3 regions of the Pseudomonas silesiensis genome follow, and region 3 is predicted to be linked to each of the others. Evidence: riboswitches for the same ligand, from Rfam matches in the RefSeq annotation. Region 3 holds a riboswitch; each other region holds the start of a gene.
What was found. A riboswitch is a leader RNA that binds a small molecule or an ion and turns the genes downstream of it on or off. The one in region 3 is predicted to bind cobalamin.
Positions count from the first base shown of each region.

Region 1: linked by a shared signal. The riboswitch ahead of cobO (cob(I)yrinic acid a,c-diamide adenosyltransferase) and the one ahead of PMA3_RS10525 (ABC transporter substrate-binding protein) in region 3 are both predicted to bind cobalamin.
Region 2: linked by a shared signal. The riboswitch ahead of PMA3_RS12265 (CbtB domain-containing protein) and the one ahead of PMA3_RS10525 (ABC transporter substrate-binding protein) in region 3 are both predicted to bind cobalamin.

Region 1 covers NZ_CP014870.1:4,798,419-4,804,545, reverse strand. Annotated here, with positions in the region: gene PMA3_RS21150 (C40 family peptidase) at 1-398, shown strand, start outside; gene PMA3_RS21145 (C40 family peptidase) at 564-1,100, shown strand; gene PMA3_RS21140 (O-methyltransferase) at 1,121-1,774, shown strand; gene PMA3_RS21135 (PQQ-dependent sugar dehydrogenase) at 2,006-3,319, opposite strand; cobalamin riboswitch at 3,433-3,665, shown strand; gene cobO (cob(I)yrinic acid a,c-diamide adenosyltransferase) at 3,747-4,358, shown strand; gene PMA3_RS21125 (cobyrinic acid a,c-diamide synthase CobB) at 4,355-5,764, shown strand; gene bluB (5,6-dimethylbenzimidazole synthase) at 5,761-6,127, shown strand, end outside.
Region 2 covers NZ_CP014870.1:2,715,945-2,722,071, reverse strand. Annotated here, with positions in the region: gene cobN (cobaltochelatase subunit CobN) at 1-2,995, opposite strand, end outside; gene cobW (cobalamin biosynthesis protein CobW) at 2,999-4,060, opposite strand; cobalamin riboswitch at 4,163-4,376, opposite strand; cobalamin riboswitch at 4,569-4,795, shown strand; gene PMA3_RS12265 (CbtB domain-containing protein) at 4,915-5,118, shown strand; gene PMA3_RS12260 (CbtA family protein) at 5,130-5,837, shown strand; gene PMA3_RS12255 (cobalamin biosynthesis protein) at 5,834-6,127, shown strand, end outside.
Region 3 covers NZ_CP014870.1:2,302,472-2,308,598, reverse strand. Annotated here, with positions in the region: partial or broken gene PMA3_RS31695 (biopolymer transporter ExbD) at 267-422, opposite strand; gene PMA3_RS10530 (TonB-dependent siderophore receptor) at 817-2,997, shown strand; cobalamin riboswitch at 3,152-3,348, shown strand; gene PMA3_RS10525 (ABC transporter substrate-binding protein) at 3,491-4,504, shown strand; gene PMA3_RS10520 (FecCD family ABC transporter permease) at 4,501-5,517, shown strand; gene PMA3_RS10515 (ABC transporter ATP-binding protein) at 5,514-6,127, shown strand, end outside.

The DNA.
Region 1 (6,127 bases), 2.5 Mb from region 3:
TGTCCCTGATCGGCACCCGTTACCGTTTCGGTGGCACCTCCGAGGCCGGCTTCGATTGCAGCGGTTTCATTGGTTATCTGTTTCGTGAAGAGGCCGGTATGAACCTGCCGCGCTCGACTCGGGAAATGATCAACGTGGACGCCCCGTTGGTGACCCGCAGCGATCTGAAGCCAGGTGACTTGTTGTTCTTCGCCACCAATGGCCGTCGTGGGCGCGTCAGTCACGCCGGGATCTACCTGGGCGACAACCAGTTCATCCATTCCAGCAGCCGCCGCAGCGGTGGTGTGCGGATTGACAGCCTGGGCGACAGCTACTGGAGCAAGACCTTCATCGAAGCCAAGCGCGCGCTCGCCATGGCGCCGGATTCGACCCCGACGATCGTCACGGCACGCAAGTAAGCGGACATTTTGTAAGGTGAACTTAAAGTCTTACTTGAAGTTTGCCGTGCAGCAGCTAGAATCCTGATCTAATATTGATGGCAAACCGCCTGCGTCCTGCGCAGGCGGTTTTCTTTTCTGCCCTGTCGGTGGAAAAAGCCGCAGCGAGATCAGGATGTTCTGCCCATGACGATGTCGGCCCGCCTCGCAATCATGTTCTTTGCAGCGCTGCTCAGCGCCTGCGCCAGCCGCACACCACCGCCAGCACCGGTGATTCGCGCGCCGCTGGTTTTCGGTCCTTCCCAAGCCTTTTCTCCCGCCGCCGAAGACGTACTGTTTCGTGCGCTCGGCCTCGTCGGCACGCCCTATCGGTGGGGCGGCAATACGCCAGATTCGGGCTTTGATTGCAGCGGGCTGATCGGCTACGTCTACCGCGATGTTGCCGGTATTGCCTTGCCGCGCACGACGCGCGAGATGATCGGCATGCAAGCGGCCAGTGTCGGCAAGGAAGGCCTGCAGACCGGTGACCTGTTGTTCTTTGCCACCAATGGCGGCTCCCAGGTCAGCCACGCCGGGATCTATGTCGGTGAAGGTCGCTTTGTCCATGCGCCGGCCACGGGCGGTACGGTCAAGCTCGACAGCTTGTCCAAGTCCTATTGGCAGAAAGCCTACCTGAGCGCCAAGCGTGTGTTACAACCAGAGCATCTGGCCCATAACCCATAGATAGCTTGAAGAATCTGGTCATGACCGCTCGCACGCTCAATCTCGATGATTCCCTGTATCAATACCTGCTCGACGTCTCCCTCAGGGAGACGCCGCTGCTCAAGCGCTTGCGTGATGAAACCCAGGCGCTGCCCATGGCGCGCTGGCAGGTGGCGCCGGAACAGGGGCAATTCCTTGCGTTGCTGGTGAAACTCACCGGCGCCAGGCGTGTGCTGGAAGTAGGTACCTTCACCGGTTACAGCGCCTTGTGCATGGCGGCGGCATTGCCGGATGACGGTTCGCTGATCTGCTGCGACATCCCCGGCGACTACAACGCGACCGCGCGCCGTTACTGGCAGGAGGCGGGTCTGGCGCAGCGGATCGATCTGCGGTTGGCGCCAGCGCTGGAAACCCTGGCCCAGCTGGATCAGCCAGGACAGTTCGACCTGGTCTTCATCGATGCCGACAAAGCCAATTACCCAAGCTATCTGGAGCATGCGCTGCGCTTGCTGCGGGTCGGTGGGCTGGCGGTGTTCGATAACACCCTGTGGAGCGGGCGGGTGCTCGAGGACAATCCTGAAAGCGCCGATACCCGCGCCATCCAAGGGCTCAATCGGGCCTTGAAGGATGACGTGCGGGTGGATTTGTCGTTGTTGCCGCTTGGTGATGGGTTGACCTTGTGCCGCAAGCGCTAGGCGGGCGATTTTTGAGTGGCCTTGCTGGCCCCATCGCGAGCAAGCTCGCTCCCAGAGTCGACTGGGTTGTTTGATCAAAATGCGATCCCCTGTGGGAGCGAGCTTGCTCGCGATGGGGCCAGCACAGTCAACATCGATGTTGCCTGGTCCACTGCCATCGTCGGATCGCCGCCCGGAGCAGGCTCGCTCCCACAGGTGCTGTGTGTGTCCCGTAAGTGATGGGTATTGCAGCTATTTAGTCGCCGACACCCGCCACACCTTGTTCCCCACATCATCCGCCACCAGCAAACCGCCCTGCCGATCGATCACCACCCCCACCGGCCGACCCATGGCTTTTTCATCGTCGGTGAGGAACCCGGTGAGCACATCGACCGGCTGCCCGACCGGTTTGCCCGCGCTGAATGGCACGAAAATCACTTTATAGCCACTGTGCGGGTCGCGGTTCCATGAGCCATGCTGGCCGATGAAGGCGCCTTCCTTGAACTGCGTCGGCAGGGTGTTGCCTTCGGCAAAGGTCAGGCCCAGCGATGCCGTGTGCGGGCCGACCGCGTAGTCTGGCGCAATGGCCTTGGCCACCAGGTCCGGATTCTGCGGGGTCACGCGCGCATCGACGTGTTGTCCGTAATAGCTGTAAGGCCAGCCGTAGAACCCGCCGTCCTTCACTGAAGTGATGTAGTCCGGTACCAGGTCGCTGCCGATTTCGTCACGCTCATTGACGGCGGTCCACAGCGCTCCACTCTGGGGTTCCCAGGCCAGGCCGTTGGGATTGCGGATCCCCGAAGCAAAGATCCGATGGTTGCCGGTGGCGCGGTCCACTTCCCAGATCGCCGCGCGACCTTCTTCCTGGTCCATGCCGTTTTCGGCGACATTGCTGTTGGAACCCACCGTCACGTATAGCTTGCTCCCGTCCTTGCTGGCGATGACGTTTTTGGTCCAATGATGATTGAGCGTGCCGCCCGGCAGATCGACCACTTTGATCGGGGGCGACTTGATCGCCGTCTCGCCCTCTTCGTAGTGGAACCGCAGCAAGCGGTCGGTATCGGCAACGTACAGGTCAGTGCCGACCAGGGTCATGCCGAACGGCGAATTGAGGTTTTCCAGGAACACCGTCCGGGTTTCGGCAATGCCATCGTGGTCCTTGTCTCGCAGCAACGTGATGCGGTTCGGGCTCGGTACGCCAGCACCGGCACGGCCCATGACTTTCTTCATGACCCAGCCTTTGACGCCTTTGCCGTCATCGGGCTTCGGTGGCGCGTTGGTTTCAGCGACCAGCACGTCGCCGTTGGGCAATACATACAGCCAGCGCGGGTGATCGAGGCCTTCGGCAAAGGCGGCAACCTGAGTCCCCGTCGCGGCGACGGGTTTCGCGCCGTCTGGCCAGCCGATCGCCGGGGCGACGTTCACCGTCGGGATCAGGGTCTTGTTCGGTTCCGGCAGCCTGGGCGACGGTCCGGTGCCGTCCATGACTTGCAGGCTGGAGGTTTCACCGCAGGCGGCGAGTCCACCGGCGAACGCGATGACGAGAACGAGCTGGGGATTGCGCATGCTGATCTTCCCTATGGACGCAGTGATACAAACATAGAGAAGCCCAGAGGCGCGATGGTTCAACCGGTCAGCGGGGCTCTTTCTCAATTGACGCTCCACCCCCAACCCTCTAACCTTCGCGGCTTGTTTCAGGTGCTCTGTGGCCATGGCCGACAGAGTGAAACAGGGAAGTCGGTGAATGACGGTCTTCGAAGGATGAAGCGTCATGATCCCGACGCTGCCCCCGCAACGGTAAATGAGTGAAGACTGCGCCTTGAGCCACTGTGTCGAAGCCGACATGGGAAGGCGCGCAGTTCGGCCAGCGCCGCTCATGAGCCCGGAGACCGGCCTGATCCATCCAGCGGCATCACGGTGGGCGATGCCAGGCTTTTTGCCGTCTATTCTTGTGCCTGCCCGCCGTTATCCAGCCCCAACGGAGAGCTCCCCCATGACTGATACCCCCGATCGTGATGAACGTCACCTGGCGCGCATGCTGCGCAAGAAAGCCGTGATCGATGAACGCATCGCCAATTCCCCGAACGAATGCGGCCTGCTGCTGGTGCTGACCGGCAACGGCAAAGGCAAGAGCAGTTCGGCCTTTGGCATGCTCGCCCGCTCCCTGGGCCATGGCATGCAGTGTGGCGTGGTGCAGTTCATCAAGGGCCGCAACAGCACCGGCGAAGAATTGTTCTTCCGCCGTTTTCCGGAGCAAGTGCGGTTTCATGTGATGGGCGAGGGCTTCACCTGGGAAACCCAGGACCGTCAGCGTGATATCGCGGCCGCCGAAGCCGCCTGGGCCGTGTCCCGGGAACTGCTGAGCGATCCGTCCATCGGCCTGGTGGTACTCGATGAGTTGAACATCGCCCTCAAGCACGGTTATCTCGACCTCGATCAGGTGCTCAGCGACTTGCAGGCGCGTCCGCCGATGCAGCATGTGGTGGTCACCGGTCGCGGTGCCAAACCGGAAATGATCGAACTGGCCGACACCGTGACCGAAATGGGCGTGATCAAACACGCGTTCCAGGCCGGTATCAAGGCGCAAAAAGGCGTCGAATTGTGAGTCAGCCACGTCATTGCCCGGCGGTCTTGATTGCCGCGCCGGCCTCCGGTCAGGGCAAGACCACCGTCACCGCTGCGCTGGCCCGGTTGCACCGCAATCAGGGGCGCAAGGTGCGGGTCTTCAAATGCGGTCCGGACTTCCTCGACCCGATGATTCTCGAGCGCGCCAGCGGTGCGCCGGTGTATCAACTGGACATGTGGATGGTCGGCGAGCAGGAAAGTCGTCGACTGTTGTGGGAAGCCGCAGGTGAAGCCGACCTGATCCTGATCGAAGGGGTCATGGGGCTGTTCGACGGTACACCGTCCAGCGCCGACCTGGCGCGGCACTTCGGTGTGCCGGTGCTGGGTGTGATCGACGGCACTGCCATGGCCCAGACCTTTGGCGCGCTGGCCCTGGGGCTGGCGCGCTATCAGCCGGACTTGCCGTTTGCCGGTGTGCTGGCCAACCGCGTGGGCACCTTGCGCCATGCGCAATTGCTCGAAGGCAGCCTGACTGAAGGCTTGCGCTGGTATGGCGCCTTGTCCCGGGAGACCGGGATCGAGCTGCCGAGCCGTCATTTGGGGCTGGTCCAGGCCAGCGAGTTGAACGATCTCGATCTGCGCCTCGACGCAGCGGCCGATGCCCTGGCCAGCAGTTGCGAGGTGGCGTTGCCACCGGCCGTGGAATTCGCCGCACCCGATGTGATCGCTGCCGAGCCGTTGTTGGCCGGCGTGCGGATCGCCGTGGCCCGCGACGAAGCCTTTGCCTTCACCTATGGCGCGAGCCTGGATCTGCTGCGCGCCATGGGCGCCGAGTTACTGTTTTTCTCGCCGATCCGGGATGCCGGATTGCCGCAGGCGGACAGTCTCTACCTGCCGGGCGGTTATCCGGAATTGCACCATGTGGCGCTGTCACGGAACACATCGATGCTCGACGCGATTCGCGCTCACCATGGGGCGGGCAAACCGTTGCTGGCCGAGTGCGGTGGCATGTTGTATCTGCTGGATTCGTTGACCGATGTCGAAGGCACCCGTGCCGAATTGGTCGGCTTGTTGGCCGGGGATGCGGTGATGCAAAAGCGTCTGGCTGCGTTGGCTTTGCAGGCGGTTGAACTGCCGGAAGGTTTGCTGCGTGGGCACACTTATCATCATTCGTTGACCAGCACCGGGCTTGAGCCGATTGCCCGTGGGCTGAGCCCGAATGGCGGGCGTGGGGCGGAGGCGGTTTATCGTCAGGGGCGGATGACAGCCTCTTATGTGCATTTTTATTTTCCGTCGAATCCGACTGCTGTAGCCGCACTGTTCGCGCCTGACCGTGAGGACGCCTTCGCGAGCAAGCCCGCTCCCACACTGGACCGCGTCGTACCAGAGACCTCATGGGCACCGCTATCAAATGTGGGAGCGGGCTTGCTCGCGAAGAGGCCATGACTGACAACGCATTTACCGAAGCCGAACGCGAAGCGGTCTACCGTGTGATCGCCGAACGCCGCGACATGCGCCACTTCACCGGCGGCACCGTCGCGCCCGAACTACTGCGGCGCCTGCTGGAAGCCGCCCACCAGGCCCCGAGCGTGGGCCTGATGCAGCCCTGGCGCTTCATTCGCATCAGCGACCGTGCCCTGCGCGGCAAAATCCAGCAGTTGGTGGAAGAAGAACGCATCCGCACCGCCGAAGCCCTCGGCGAGCGCAGCGACGAATTCATGAAGCTCAAGGTAGAAGGCATCAACGACTGCGCCGAAGTACTGGTCGCTGCCCTGATGGATGATCGCGACCGGCATATCTTCGGCCGCC
Region 2 (6,127 bases), 410 kb from region 3:
GTGGCAAAATTTCGAAATCGTCGACCCGCTGGCTGCCGGTGGCCCAGACCGGGCGCACGCCCATCAGCGCCATGGCCTGGGCGATGTCGTCGCCACCGGTGCGCATGGTCGCGGTACCCCAGACCGACAGGCCGAGCTGGCGCAGGTGGTCGCCGTGATCCTGCAGATGTCGTTCCAGTATCAGGTTCGCCGACTGGAAACCGATGCGCCAGGCGGTGGTAGTAGGCAGGTTGCGCACGTCCACCGAATAGAAGTTGCGCCCGGTCGGCAGCACGTCCAGGCGCCCGCGGCTGGGTGCACCGCTGGGCCCGGCCATGACGAAACGACCGCTCAAGGCATCGAGCAATCCGCGCATTTCCGCCGGGCCGCAGGCATCCAGGCGCGGCGCGACGACTTCGCGCAGATTGTCGATGATGGCGCTGACCTCAGACCAACCTGGACCCTGTGGGAGCGAGCTTGCTCGCGATAGCGGAGTGTCAGTCGACATTGCTTTACCTGACACACCGCTATCGCGAGCAAGCTCGCTCCCACAGAGTTCAGTCGACATTGATTTGCCTGATACACCGCTTTCGCGAGCAAGCCCGCTCCCACAGGGTTCGGGGTTGGCTTGAGGAGGATTTACTGTCTGCGAGATCAGTTGAGCGGCGAACAATTCCAGGCGTTCGCGGGTGTCGCCCGCCGTGCGCCAGACTTCATCGGTGAGGGATTGCAGTTCAATCGGACGGGGCCCGGTCCAGGGTTCCGCCAGCGCACAATCCAGCGGATCGAAACCCAGTTCGAAGGCCTTGGCCAAGGCCCGCAACACACTCGATTGCGCCCCTCGCCCATCGCCACGAGGAATTCGCAGCAGGGCCAGCAAGGTATCGATACGCAGACGCCCGGTCGGCGACTCGCCGAAGATGTGCAGGCCATCGCGGATTTGCGACTCTTTCAAGTCACACAAATAGGTGTCCAGGCGCGGCAGCCAGATCGCCGCATCGGCATCGCTGTCGAGGTGTTCATCCAGTTGCAGTTCGTGGTCGATGTGGCTGTCGCGTACCAGTTGCAGAATGTCCCGCTGCAACTCCCGGGCGCGCCGCGGATCGAGCAATTGCGCGTCGTAATATTCGTCGGCCAGCAGCTCGAGGTTGCGCAGCGGCCCGTAGGTTTCTGCGCGGGTCAGCGGTGGCATCAGGTGATCGATGATCACCGCCTGGGTACGACGCTTGGCCTGGGCGCCCTCGCCCGGATCGTTGACGATAAACGGATAGATGTTCGGCAGTGGGCCGAGCAGTGCATCCGGCCAGCAATTCTCCGACAGACCGACGCCCTTGCCCGGCAGCCATTCGAGGTTGCCGTGCTTGCCGACATGAATCACCCCGTGGGCGCCATAGGTGTTGCGCAGCCAGAAATAGAACGCGAGATAGCCGTGCGGCGGCACCAGGTCCGGGTCATGGTAGACCGCGCTCGGATCGACCTGATAACCCCGGGCCGGTTGAATGCCGACGAAGGTCAGGCCGAAACGCAACCCGGCAATCATCATCCGCCCGCCGCGGAACATTGGATCGGTTTCGGGGCTGCCCCAGCGTTCCAGCACGGCCTGACGGTTGGTTTCGGGGAGCGCGTCGAACATCAGACGGTAGTCGTCCAGTGCCAGGCTTTGATGGCACGGTCGCTGGTCCAGGGTGTCGAGGTCGTTGCTGACGCCGCCGAGCAACTGCTGGATCAACGCGGTGCCGCTGTCCGGCAGTTCGGCCGGTAGCGGATAACCTTCTTTATGCAGCGCACGCAGGATGTTCAGCGCCGCGGCAGGTGTGTCGAGACCGACCCCGTTGCCGATGCGACCGTCGCGAGTCGGGTAGTTGGCCAGGATCAGCGCAATGCGTTTCTCGCCATTGGGTACCCGCCCCAGATCGATCCAGCGTCGGGCCAGTTCGGCGACGAAATCCATGCGTTCCGGTTGTGGTCGATAACACACCACGTCCGACTGGCTGCGCTCACTGCGCCAGGCCAGGTCCTTGAAACTGATCGGCCGGCTGATGATCCGCCCGTCCAGTTCCGGCAGCGCGATGTGCATCGCCAGGTCACGCGGACCGAGGCCCTGCTCGCTGGCGCGCCAACCGGGTTCGTTGTCTTGGGCGCAAATGGCCTGGATCACCGGAATGTTGCGGCGAAACGGTCGCAGCTGCGGCGCTTCGGGGCTCGACTGGGCGAAACCGGTGGTGTTGAGAATCACCTCGGCAGCGACTTCATCCAGCAGGTCTTCGACCACGGCCAGGCAGCCGGGCTCTTTCAAACTGGCCACGGCAATCGGCAGCGGGTTAAGCCCCGTCGCCTGCAACCGCTGGCAGAAAACGTCGATGAAAGCGGTGTTCGCCGCCTGCAGGTGCGAGCGGTAAAACAGCACGGCCGCTACCGGTTGACCGGCTTGCCAGTCGGCTTGCCAATCCTGCAGTGCGGCGGGGCTTTTTTGTGGGTGATAGATCGCGGTGCGCGGCAAGGTCTGCGGCTCGGCCCAGGCGTAGTCGCGATCCAGCCAACGATTGGCGAGGCAGCGAAACAGGTCGAGTGCGTTGGCCATGCCGCCCTGACGCAGGTAATGCCAGAGCCGGTCGCGGTCTTGCGCATCCACGGTGCTCAGGTCGCTGAGTTCCGGATCCGGACGATCATCGCCGGGCACCAGGATCAGCTGCACACCGCGCTCGGACAGCGCCACCAACTGCTCGACGCCATAGCGCCAATAGGCAATGCCGCCGTGCAGTGAAATCAGGATGACCTTGGCGTGACGCAGCACTTCGTCGACATACAGGTCGACCGAGGCGTGATTCTGCACCTGCATCGGATTGGCCAGGCGCACGCTCGGGTAATCGTCCGGCAATTGCTGCGCCGCTTCGGCGAGCAGCGCCAGGCTGGAGTCGCCGCTGCACAGGATCACCAGCTCGGCGGGGGTCTGTCCAAGGTCGGCGATGTTGTCATCCGACACGAAACCGCCGGGCTGGGTCCTGAGCAGGTGCATGGCTTAAACGCTGAGTGCGGCGCGCAATTGCGCTTCGAGCAGTGCCGCGTCCAGTTCCTGGCCAATCAACACCAGGCGCGTGGTGCGAGCTTCATCGGCACCCCACTGACGGTCGAAATGCTTGTCGAAGCGCGTGCCCACGCCCTGGATCAACAGGCGCATCGGCTTGCCCGGGATCGCGGCGAAACCCTTGACGCGCAGGATGCCGTGCTGGACCACCAGTTGGGTCAAGGCATCCAGCAGCAGGCTTTCGTCGGCTTGCGGCAGTTCGATGGAAATCGAATCGAAGGCGTCGTGGTCGTGGTCGTCCTCGCCTTCGTGGTGATGATCATGATGGCTGTGACGGCTGTCGATGTGTTCTTCGGAACCGGCACCGAGGCCGATCAGTACGTCCAGTGGCAGGCGGCCGCTGCTGGCTTCGATGACTTTCACCGCGGGCGGCAGTTCTTCGGCGACTTCCAGGCGCACCCGGGCCAGATCTTCAGGGCTGATCAGATCGGCCTTGTTGAGGATCACCAGGTCGGCGCTGGCCAGTTGGTCGGCGAACAGTTCGTGCAGCGGCGATTCGTGGTCCAGGTTCGGGTCGAGTTTGCGCATGGCGTCGACCTGGTCCGGGAAGGCGGCGAAGGTGCCGGCAGCGACGGCCGGGCTGTCGACTACGGTGATCACCGCGTCAACGGTGCAGGCGCTGCGGATTTCCGGCCACTGGAAGGCTTGCACCAGTGGTTTTGGCAGGGCCAGGCCCGAGGTTTCGATGAGAATGTGATCGAGGTCGCCACGACGGGCCACCAGTTCGCGCATCACCGGGAAGAATTCTTCCTGGACGGTGCAGCACAGGCAGCCGTTGGCCAGTTCGTAGACACGGCCGCTGGCTTCTTCCTCGGTGCAGCCGATGGTGCACTGCTTGAGGATTTCACCGTCGATGCCCAGTTCGCCAAACTCGTTGACGATCACCGCGATGCGACGGCCCTGGGCGTTGTCGAGCATGTGCCGCAGCAAGGTGGTCTTGCCCGAGCCGAGGAAGCCGGTAACGATGGTGACGGGGAGTTTGGCCAGTGTTTTCATTGGATGCCCTTTGGCAAGGTGGCGGGCATACGGGACGACAATCGCAGCGTGCAGGTGCACGCGCGCAAGAGTTCCGCCACCGGATCACCCCGCCCGGTTGTAGTGAGAATCTGTAACGAGGCAGGTCTCCTGGCTGACGGTGTGCCAGTCGTTCGACTGGCGTTTGCTGCGCCTTCCCGCGAACCTGACGGATCAGGGTTTGCAGTGGCGTGGCAGCGAACATCACCGTTCACAGTTGCGGGGGCAGCCGCGGCATCGACCGCGTTCCCTTCTTAGCTTCGGCAGATGCCGAAGAACCTCGAAAGCGCAAGGCTACGCATGGTGTGGGGGCGGGTCAATGTCTTGTGGTCAGCCGTCAGGACACCTTCGCGGGCAAGTCGGATCGCCGCACCGCTCGCTCCTACAAGAGCGCCGCCGACCTGTAGGAGCGAGGCTCGCCCGCGAATGGAGCGCCTCGGTCTCGAATGAGAACCCCTGCCAATTGACGCCCAACCCCCGCCCATGCTCTCCTACACGCCTTGTTACGGGTGCCCTTCACAGGGTGAAACGGGAAACCGGTGAATCATGTGCTTTACTCAAGGCCATGTCAGTCCGGTGCTGCCCCCGCAACGGTAAGCGAGCGAAGCGTCAGATCCACTGTGCCTGCAGTTCGGCATGGGAAGGTGACGCTTACAGGTCCAGGCGACAGCCTGCCCCCTCGTGAGCCCGGAGACCGGCCCGCAACACCCGGTGAACGTTACGTTCACCGCATAACAAACCCGCGGTGGGCGGGCGCTGTTGAGCCTCTGCGCGTCTGGTGCGCAGGGATTTTCCATGCGCTCTATTCACCCGCTGACAGACCAGAGGGAAGCGCCATGTCGATCATCAGCAGCACCGGCAGCAACACAGACAAGAGCACCGCCAGCAGCACCACGACCCTGACTCAACGCCTGACCGCCGCCGCGTGTGCGTCGATCCTTGGCGCGTGCCTTGTGTATTTCGCCGGTTTCTCGCACATCGAGTCGGTGCACAATGCCGCGCACGATACCCGTCACAGCGCCGCCTTCCCGTGCCATTGAGACCTGCCGACATGATCAAGCGTATCGCGCAAACCGCGGGTTTCAGCGGGCTGCTGGCTGCCCTGTTGCTGACCCTGCTGCAAAGTTTCTGGGTTTCGCCGCTGATTATGCAGGCCGAGACCTACGAAAAATCCGAACCGGCGGCTGTTGAAATCCATGAACACGCCGCGGGCGCTGTCGTCGCTCATACCCACGATGCCGAGGCCTGGGAGCCGGAAGACGGCTGGCAGCGCGTGCTGTCGACCACCGGCGGCAACCTGGTGGTCGCAGTCGGTTTCGCGTTGATGCTGGCCGGTCTCTATACCTTGCGCGCCCCGACCAAAACCTCCCAGGGCCTGCTCTGGGGCCTGGCCGGCTATGCGACCTTCGTACTCGCCCCGACCCTGGGCCTGCCGCCTGAGCTGCCGGGAACTGCCGCGGCCGATCTGGCGCAACGACAGATCTGGTGGATCGGCACAGCGGCCTCCACCGCGGCCGGCATCGCCCTGATCGTGTTCAGCCGTCACTGGCTGATGAAGGTCCTGGGCGCCGCGATCCTCGCTGTTCCCCACGTGATAGGCGCGCCACAACCGGAAGTGCACTCGATGCTCGCGCCGCAAGCCCTCGAGTCGCAATTCAAAATCGCTTCGCAGCTGACCAACGTCGCGTTCTGGCTGGCCCTGGGCCTGGTCAGCGCCTGGTTGTTCCGCCGCAAAAGCGATGGCCAATACCAAGCATGACCGATAACAGCGCCGTGCCGACCCTGGTGGTCGGCCTGGGCTGCCAGCGCGGCTGCCCCGTCAGCACGTTGCGCGCATTGCTCGACCAGGCGCTGCAGGCTCATCGAATCGAGCTGAGCCAGGTCAAGGCCCTGGCCAGCATCGACCTGAAGCGCGAAGAACCGGGCCTCATCGAACTGGCCGCGCAGCTCGAGTTGCCGCTGATGTATTTCAGCAGCGAACAGCTGGCCGGTTATCAGCCGCAACTCAGCCACCGTTCGGACATCGCGTTCGAACGCACCGGCTGTTAC
Region 3 (6,127 bases):
ATCCACGCCATTAGCCGATTCGATAGTTTCCGCCAGCAGCCTGTAAATTCCCTTTTGATACCACGAGTAAAGCGGGTGCGGTACAGCTGTAGTTCAGCAACCTACAAACATACTGAATCATCTCAGGCCGCTATTCCATATCTCAGAGCATCATTAGGACGTTTCCGACGCATTTACAGAAACAGCCTACAAACCGCAACATACAGCAATAAAAAGCCGCTCGAGAGCGGCCAGAAGAAACAAGCATGGTCTTGCCGTAACATTTCCTACTTCGCCGTAATCACCGACAACTTGCTAATCCCCGCCCGCTCAATCGATGCCATGGCTCGCGCCACCTCGCCATAATTCACCCCATTGTCCGCCTGCAGCTGCACCTGCACCTGCACCTGCACCTGCACATCAGGGTTGTTCGCCTTGGCCGCCCCGACGCGGACATATTCCCGACAGCCTCACTCTGCCGGCCCGCAACCTGATGGCCCCTTAGTGTCTGTACCTGCCGACAGCGCATCTGAAGCCGCTGCTGGATTGGGACCTGCCCCATACGCACGAGCCGCTGGTGCTCTGCATTTCTGCAGCTGTGGTGGCCCTGGCGCTGATAATCGTCGGACGCGACAACGTCCTCTTGTATGATGCCTCGCTTCAAGAATGGCCGCGGATTCAGACTTGCCAATAACCACCGGAGCAACTCCGGCCTGACGCCCTCCGGGCACACATCGCTTTTTCCTGTTTCAACAGCACGGCTCTGCCCCGGAGCGCGCCTGGGTGCCTGTGCCCGGTGTTCGCCTGGCCCGTGCTCGCAATCGTCGAGGAGTTTTCATGGATAGGCTTCACCGGACATCCCGCGAGGGAGCGTCCGCACCACGGTTCACGCACAATCTTCTGGCCCTGGGCCTGCTGCTGGCCCCCACCGCGCAGGCTGCCGACACCGAACTGCCGGCGGTGACCGTGACGGGCGAAGACACCTCCGGCTACCAGGCCCACAGCGCCTCGGTCGGCGGTTTCGACGCGACGCCATTGCTCGATACGCCAGCCTCGATTTCAGTGGTCACCGAAGCCTTGATCAAGGATCGGCAGGCCCGTCTGCTCAGCGAAGTCCTGCAGAACGATGCCTCGGTGGGTGAGAGCTACGCGCCGGTCGGCTACTACGAAAACTTCGTCGTGCGTGGCTTCTCGCTCAACTCCGCCAGCAGCTACAAGATCAACGGCCGCACCATCACCGGCGAGCAGAACGTCGGCCTGGAAAACAAACAGCAGGTGGAATTGCTCAAGGGGCTTTCCGGTTTGCAGAGCGGCGTCAGCGAGCCCGGCGGGCTGGTCAACTACGTGACCAAGCGGCCGGCCAACGTGCGCTCGGTCACTGTCTCCACGGACGACCGTGGCAGCGGTTACCTGGCCACGGATGTGGGCGGATTCTTCGGCAATGAACAGCAATTCGGGTTACGCGCCAACGTGGCCCATGAAGAGCTGCATTCCTATGTCGAGCACACTAATGGCCAGCGCGACTTCGCCTCCCTGGCCTTCGACTGGAACATCAGCCCCGATGCCCTGCTGCAACTGGATGCCGAGTACCAGACCAGGGAACAACGCTCGGCGCCGGGCTATCAATTGCTTGGCGGCACCCGCCTGCCACACCATACCTCGCCGAAAAAACTGCTGGCACACCAGAGCGGCTCGAACCCCGTCACCACTGATGCGCTGAACCTCAACGGCAACTTCGAATATCGCTTCAGCGATACCTGGAAAGGCACTATCAGCGCCTCGCGCAGCCGGGTGGTGATCGATGACTACAGCGCGTTCGCCTGGGGTTGCTACGGTTCCGCCAGTTGCGCCAGCGCCGCGGTGCCCAACTACTTCAGCCCCGAGGGCGACTACGACCTCTACGACTTCCGCAGCCCGGACGATACCCGTCGCAATGACGAGGTCCAGGCTGCCTTCACTGGCGCCTTCGACACCGTTGGCCTCGGTCACGAACTGAGCGTAGGCGCCAGCGCGTTTCGCCGCGTGGTGGATAAACGCGACACCATCAACGTGATGATCGGCAGCGCCAATATCGATAGCGAACCAGCGGATTTCGCACGCTACGACGGTCCGCTCAACGATTCCTACCGTCGCCTGGACAGCCGCCAGTACGGGCTGTTCTTCAATGACCGGATCAGCTTCAACGAACAATGGCAGACCGTGCTCGGCGGGCGTGAGGTGCGCCTGGATGAAGAGACCTTCGACAGCCAGGGCGAGACTACCCGGCACACCCAACGCTATGTGTTCCTGCCCCAGGCCGCGCTGATCTACAAGCCGCTGCACAACCTGGCGCTGTACACCCGCTACAGCAAGGGTTTGTCCCTGGGCGGCGAAGCGGCGTGGTTCACCACCAACGCCTTTGAAATCCTCGCGCCAACCGTGTCCCGGCAGATCGAGGCGGGCATCAAGTACGACTGGCAGCGCATCAGCCTGGCCGCGGCGCTGTTCCAGATCCGCCAGGCGTACCAGTACTCCCGACCCAATGACGACGGCACGTTCACCTTCACCCAGCAGGGCGAACAGAAGAACACCGGCCTGGAACTTTCTGCCAACGGCTGGGCCAGCCAGCGCCTGCAGATCGCCGCCAGTGTCGCGGCGATCCGCGCCCGGGTCAGCGACAGCGGCACGCCGGCCTATGAAGGTCATCAGGCAATCAATGTGCCGACGCTGCGTGCAAACCTCCAGGGCGACTACGCCCTGCCCGGGATCGATGGCCTGGCCCTGCTCGGCGGGGTGCAATACAGCGCCAGCAAATACGCCAATCGCCAAGGCGGAGTAGAGACCGGCGCCTACGCCATTTTCAACGTCGGCAGCCGCTACAGCACCCGCATCGACGGTTACGACACGGTGTTCCGCCTGACCGTGGACAACCTGTTCGACAAGCGCTACTGGCGTGACGCCGGCGAATACCTGGGCGACGGCTACCTGTTCCAGGGTGCGCCGCTGACGGCCCGGTTGAGCGCCTCCATTAACTTCTGATGATTGCGCCACCTATCGTTCCAGGAGCCATATCGAGCAGGTGCCCGGCGTTGGGGACGGTATGGAACCCGGACTGAGGAGGATGCCTGGCGAACAGTCGAGCGTCCCCCTCGGCACCCGAGAAAAAATACTGGACCATTGAACGGCATGATCGACTACCATGCCGGCCGCCGGTTTCCACATGGGATTAATAGGGAATCCGAGATGCCCGACACGGCATCAATCGGAACTGCCCCCGCAACTGTAGGTGCTGAGCCTGCTCCTGAAATGACCACTGGGATCACTCCCGGGAAGGCTGGAGCCAGGCGTCGACGCATCAGTCAGGAGACCTGCCGGCCAAGCAAATCACTAACCGGCGGGGTGTCCGGGAAGGACATCCTTGCGCCGTGCGTCACGTTCAGTGAGCGCCACGTCAGTGCTTTATTGGCAGCGTTCGATGATGTGTTTCCAGTCCGTACCCCTGCCCCGAGTACGGTCCACTGGAGATTGCGTCATGCTGCTGTCACGCCTTGCCACCCTCGTCACGGCGCTGGGTCTGTCCACCCTCGCCCACGCGGCCCCGACCCACTACCCCCTGACGGTCGAGAACTGCGGCAGCACCCTGACCTTCGAGCAGGCACCGAGCCGCGCCGTGACCATCGGCCAGGCCGGCACCGAAATGCTCTTCGCCCTGGGGCTTGGCAACACGCTGGTCGGCACGTCGCTGTGGTTCAACGAGGTGCTGGCCCAATACAAGACAGCGAACGACCCGATCCCGCGCCTGGCCGATAACGAGCCGAGCTTCGAGGCGGTCATCGGCAAACGCCCGCAACTGGTGGCGGTAGAACTGGAGTGGATGGTCGGCCCGCAAGGCGTGGTCGGTACCCGCGAGCAGTTTCACGAGCTGCAGATCCCGACCTACCTGATGCCCTCCGACTGCGAAGCCAAAGACAACCTGGTCGGTGCCGACGGCACGCGGCTGGAGGCGTTTCGCATCGACAGCATTTACAAAAGCATCAGCCAACTGGCGGAGATTTTCGATGTGCAGGAACGTGGCCGGCAGTTGAACGACGAACTCAAGGCCAGCCTGGCGAGGTCTGTCGCCACGGTGCAGGACAAGGACCTGAAGCACACCAGCGCGCTGTTCTGGTTCTCCAGTGCCAGCCTGGATATCGACCCTTATGTCGCCGGGCACAAGGGCATTCCCGACTTCATGCTCAACACCCTGGGTGTGCGTAACGTGGTGCAATCGGACGAAGAATGGCCGACCGTCGGCTGGGAAACCATCGCCAAGGCTAACCCGACGTTTCTGGTCATCGCGCGCATGGATCGCCGACGCTTCCCCGCTGACGACCACCTCAAGAAACTGGCCTTCCTGCGCAGCGACCCGGTGACCCGCAACATGGACGCGGTGAAAAACAACCGCATCATCATCCTCGACGCCATGGCCATGCAGGCCAGCGTCAGAATGTTCGACGGTCTGGCCACCCTGGCATCCGCCATCGACGGCTATGACCTGCCGAAATGATCAGGACGTTGATTCGCACATTGCTGGCCGCCATGACGCTGCTGCTGGCCATCATTGCCGGCGTGGCCATCGGTGAAACGCCCATCGATCCGGCTGTGGTATTCCAGGTGCTGGCCAACAAACTGTGGGCTGCCGGCCATGTCCTCGACCCGATCGACGAAGGCATCGTCTGGAATTATCGCCTGACCCGCGCGCTGGTGGCGGCGGCCTGCGGGGCGGGCCTGGCCACGTGCGGGGTGGTCCTGCAATCGCTGTTGCGCAATCCGTTGGCCGATCCTTACCTGCTGGGTATCTCCGCCGGCGCCTCGACGGGCGCGGTACTGGTGGCGTTGCTGGGGCTGGGGGCGGGCCTGATTTCGCTGTCGGTCGGGGCGTTTGCCGGGGCTGTTGCCGCCTTCGCCCTGGTGGTATTGCTGGCCCGTGCCAGCGGCTCACCCGGCGGCACCGGGCAAATCATCCTCGCGGGGATTGCCGGTTCGCAGCTATTCAATGCGCTCACGGCGTTCCTGATCACCAAGTCGGCCAGTTCCGAGCAGGCCCGGGGCATCATGTTCTGGTTGCTGGGCAATCTCAGCGGGGTGCGCTGGCCGTCGGTGTGGCTGGCCGTCCCGGTGGCAGTGGCCGGTCTTGCCGTTTGCCTGTGGCATCGGCGGGCGCTGGACGCCTTCACCTTTGGTGCCGACTCCGCCGCTTCGCTCGGCATCCCGGTACGCCGGGTGCAATTGCTGCTGATCAGCTGCGCCGCCCTGGTGACGGCCGTGATGGTCTCGATTGTCGGCTCCATCGGCTTCGTCGGGCTGGTCATTCCCCATGCCGTGCGACTGCTGCTGGGCACCCGCCATGCGCGCCTGCTGCCGGCCAGTGCGCTGGGCGGTGCGCTGTTTCTGATCGCCGCCGATGTGCTGTCGCGAACCCTGATCAAAGGCCAGGTGATCCCGGTCGGGGTCATCACGGCATTGGTCGGCGCGCCGGTGTTCGCGTTGATCCTGATCGGCCGGAGGAATGCCCGATGAATGCCGCCCACCCGGTTATCGGCGATTGCGTGCTGAGTTGTTCCGGCCTCGGGTTCCAGGTTCGCGACGCCCAATTGCTGCACGATATCTACTTGGACGTGCGCCGAGGCGAGACCCTGGGCCTCGTCGGGCCCAACGGCTCGGGCAAATCCACGCTGCTCAAACTGCTGGCTGGCGTGCGCGCCCCCAGCCAGGGGGACATCCACCTCAACGGCCAGCGCCTCAAGACGCTGGCGCGGCGAACCGTTGCGCAAACCCTGGCGGTGGTCGAGCAACAGGCTGACACGCTGGATGCCATCAATGTGTTCGATGCCGTGGCGCTGGGCCGGACGCCCTGGCTGTCGGCCTTGAGTCCGTGGTCGAACGAGGATGCCGCCATCGTCCAGCAGGCACTGTGCGACGTCGATGCGGCGCACCTGAAAGACCGGACCTGGCACAGCCTGTCCGGCGGCGAACGCCAGCGTGTCCACATCGCCCGCGCCCTGGCCCAACGCCCGCAGATACTGTTGCTGGACGAACCGACCAATCACCTGGACATCCAACACCAACTCGCGATCCTGAACGTGGTGCAGGCGCTGCCAGTGACAACATTGATCGCCCTGCATGACCT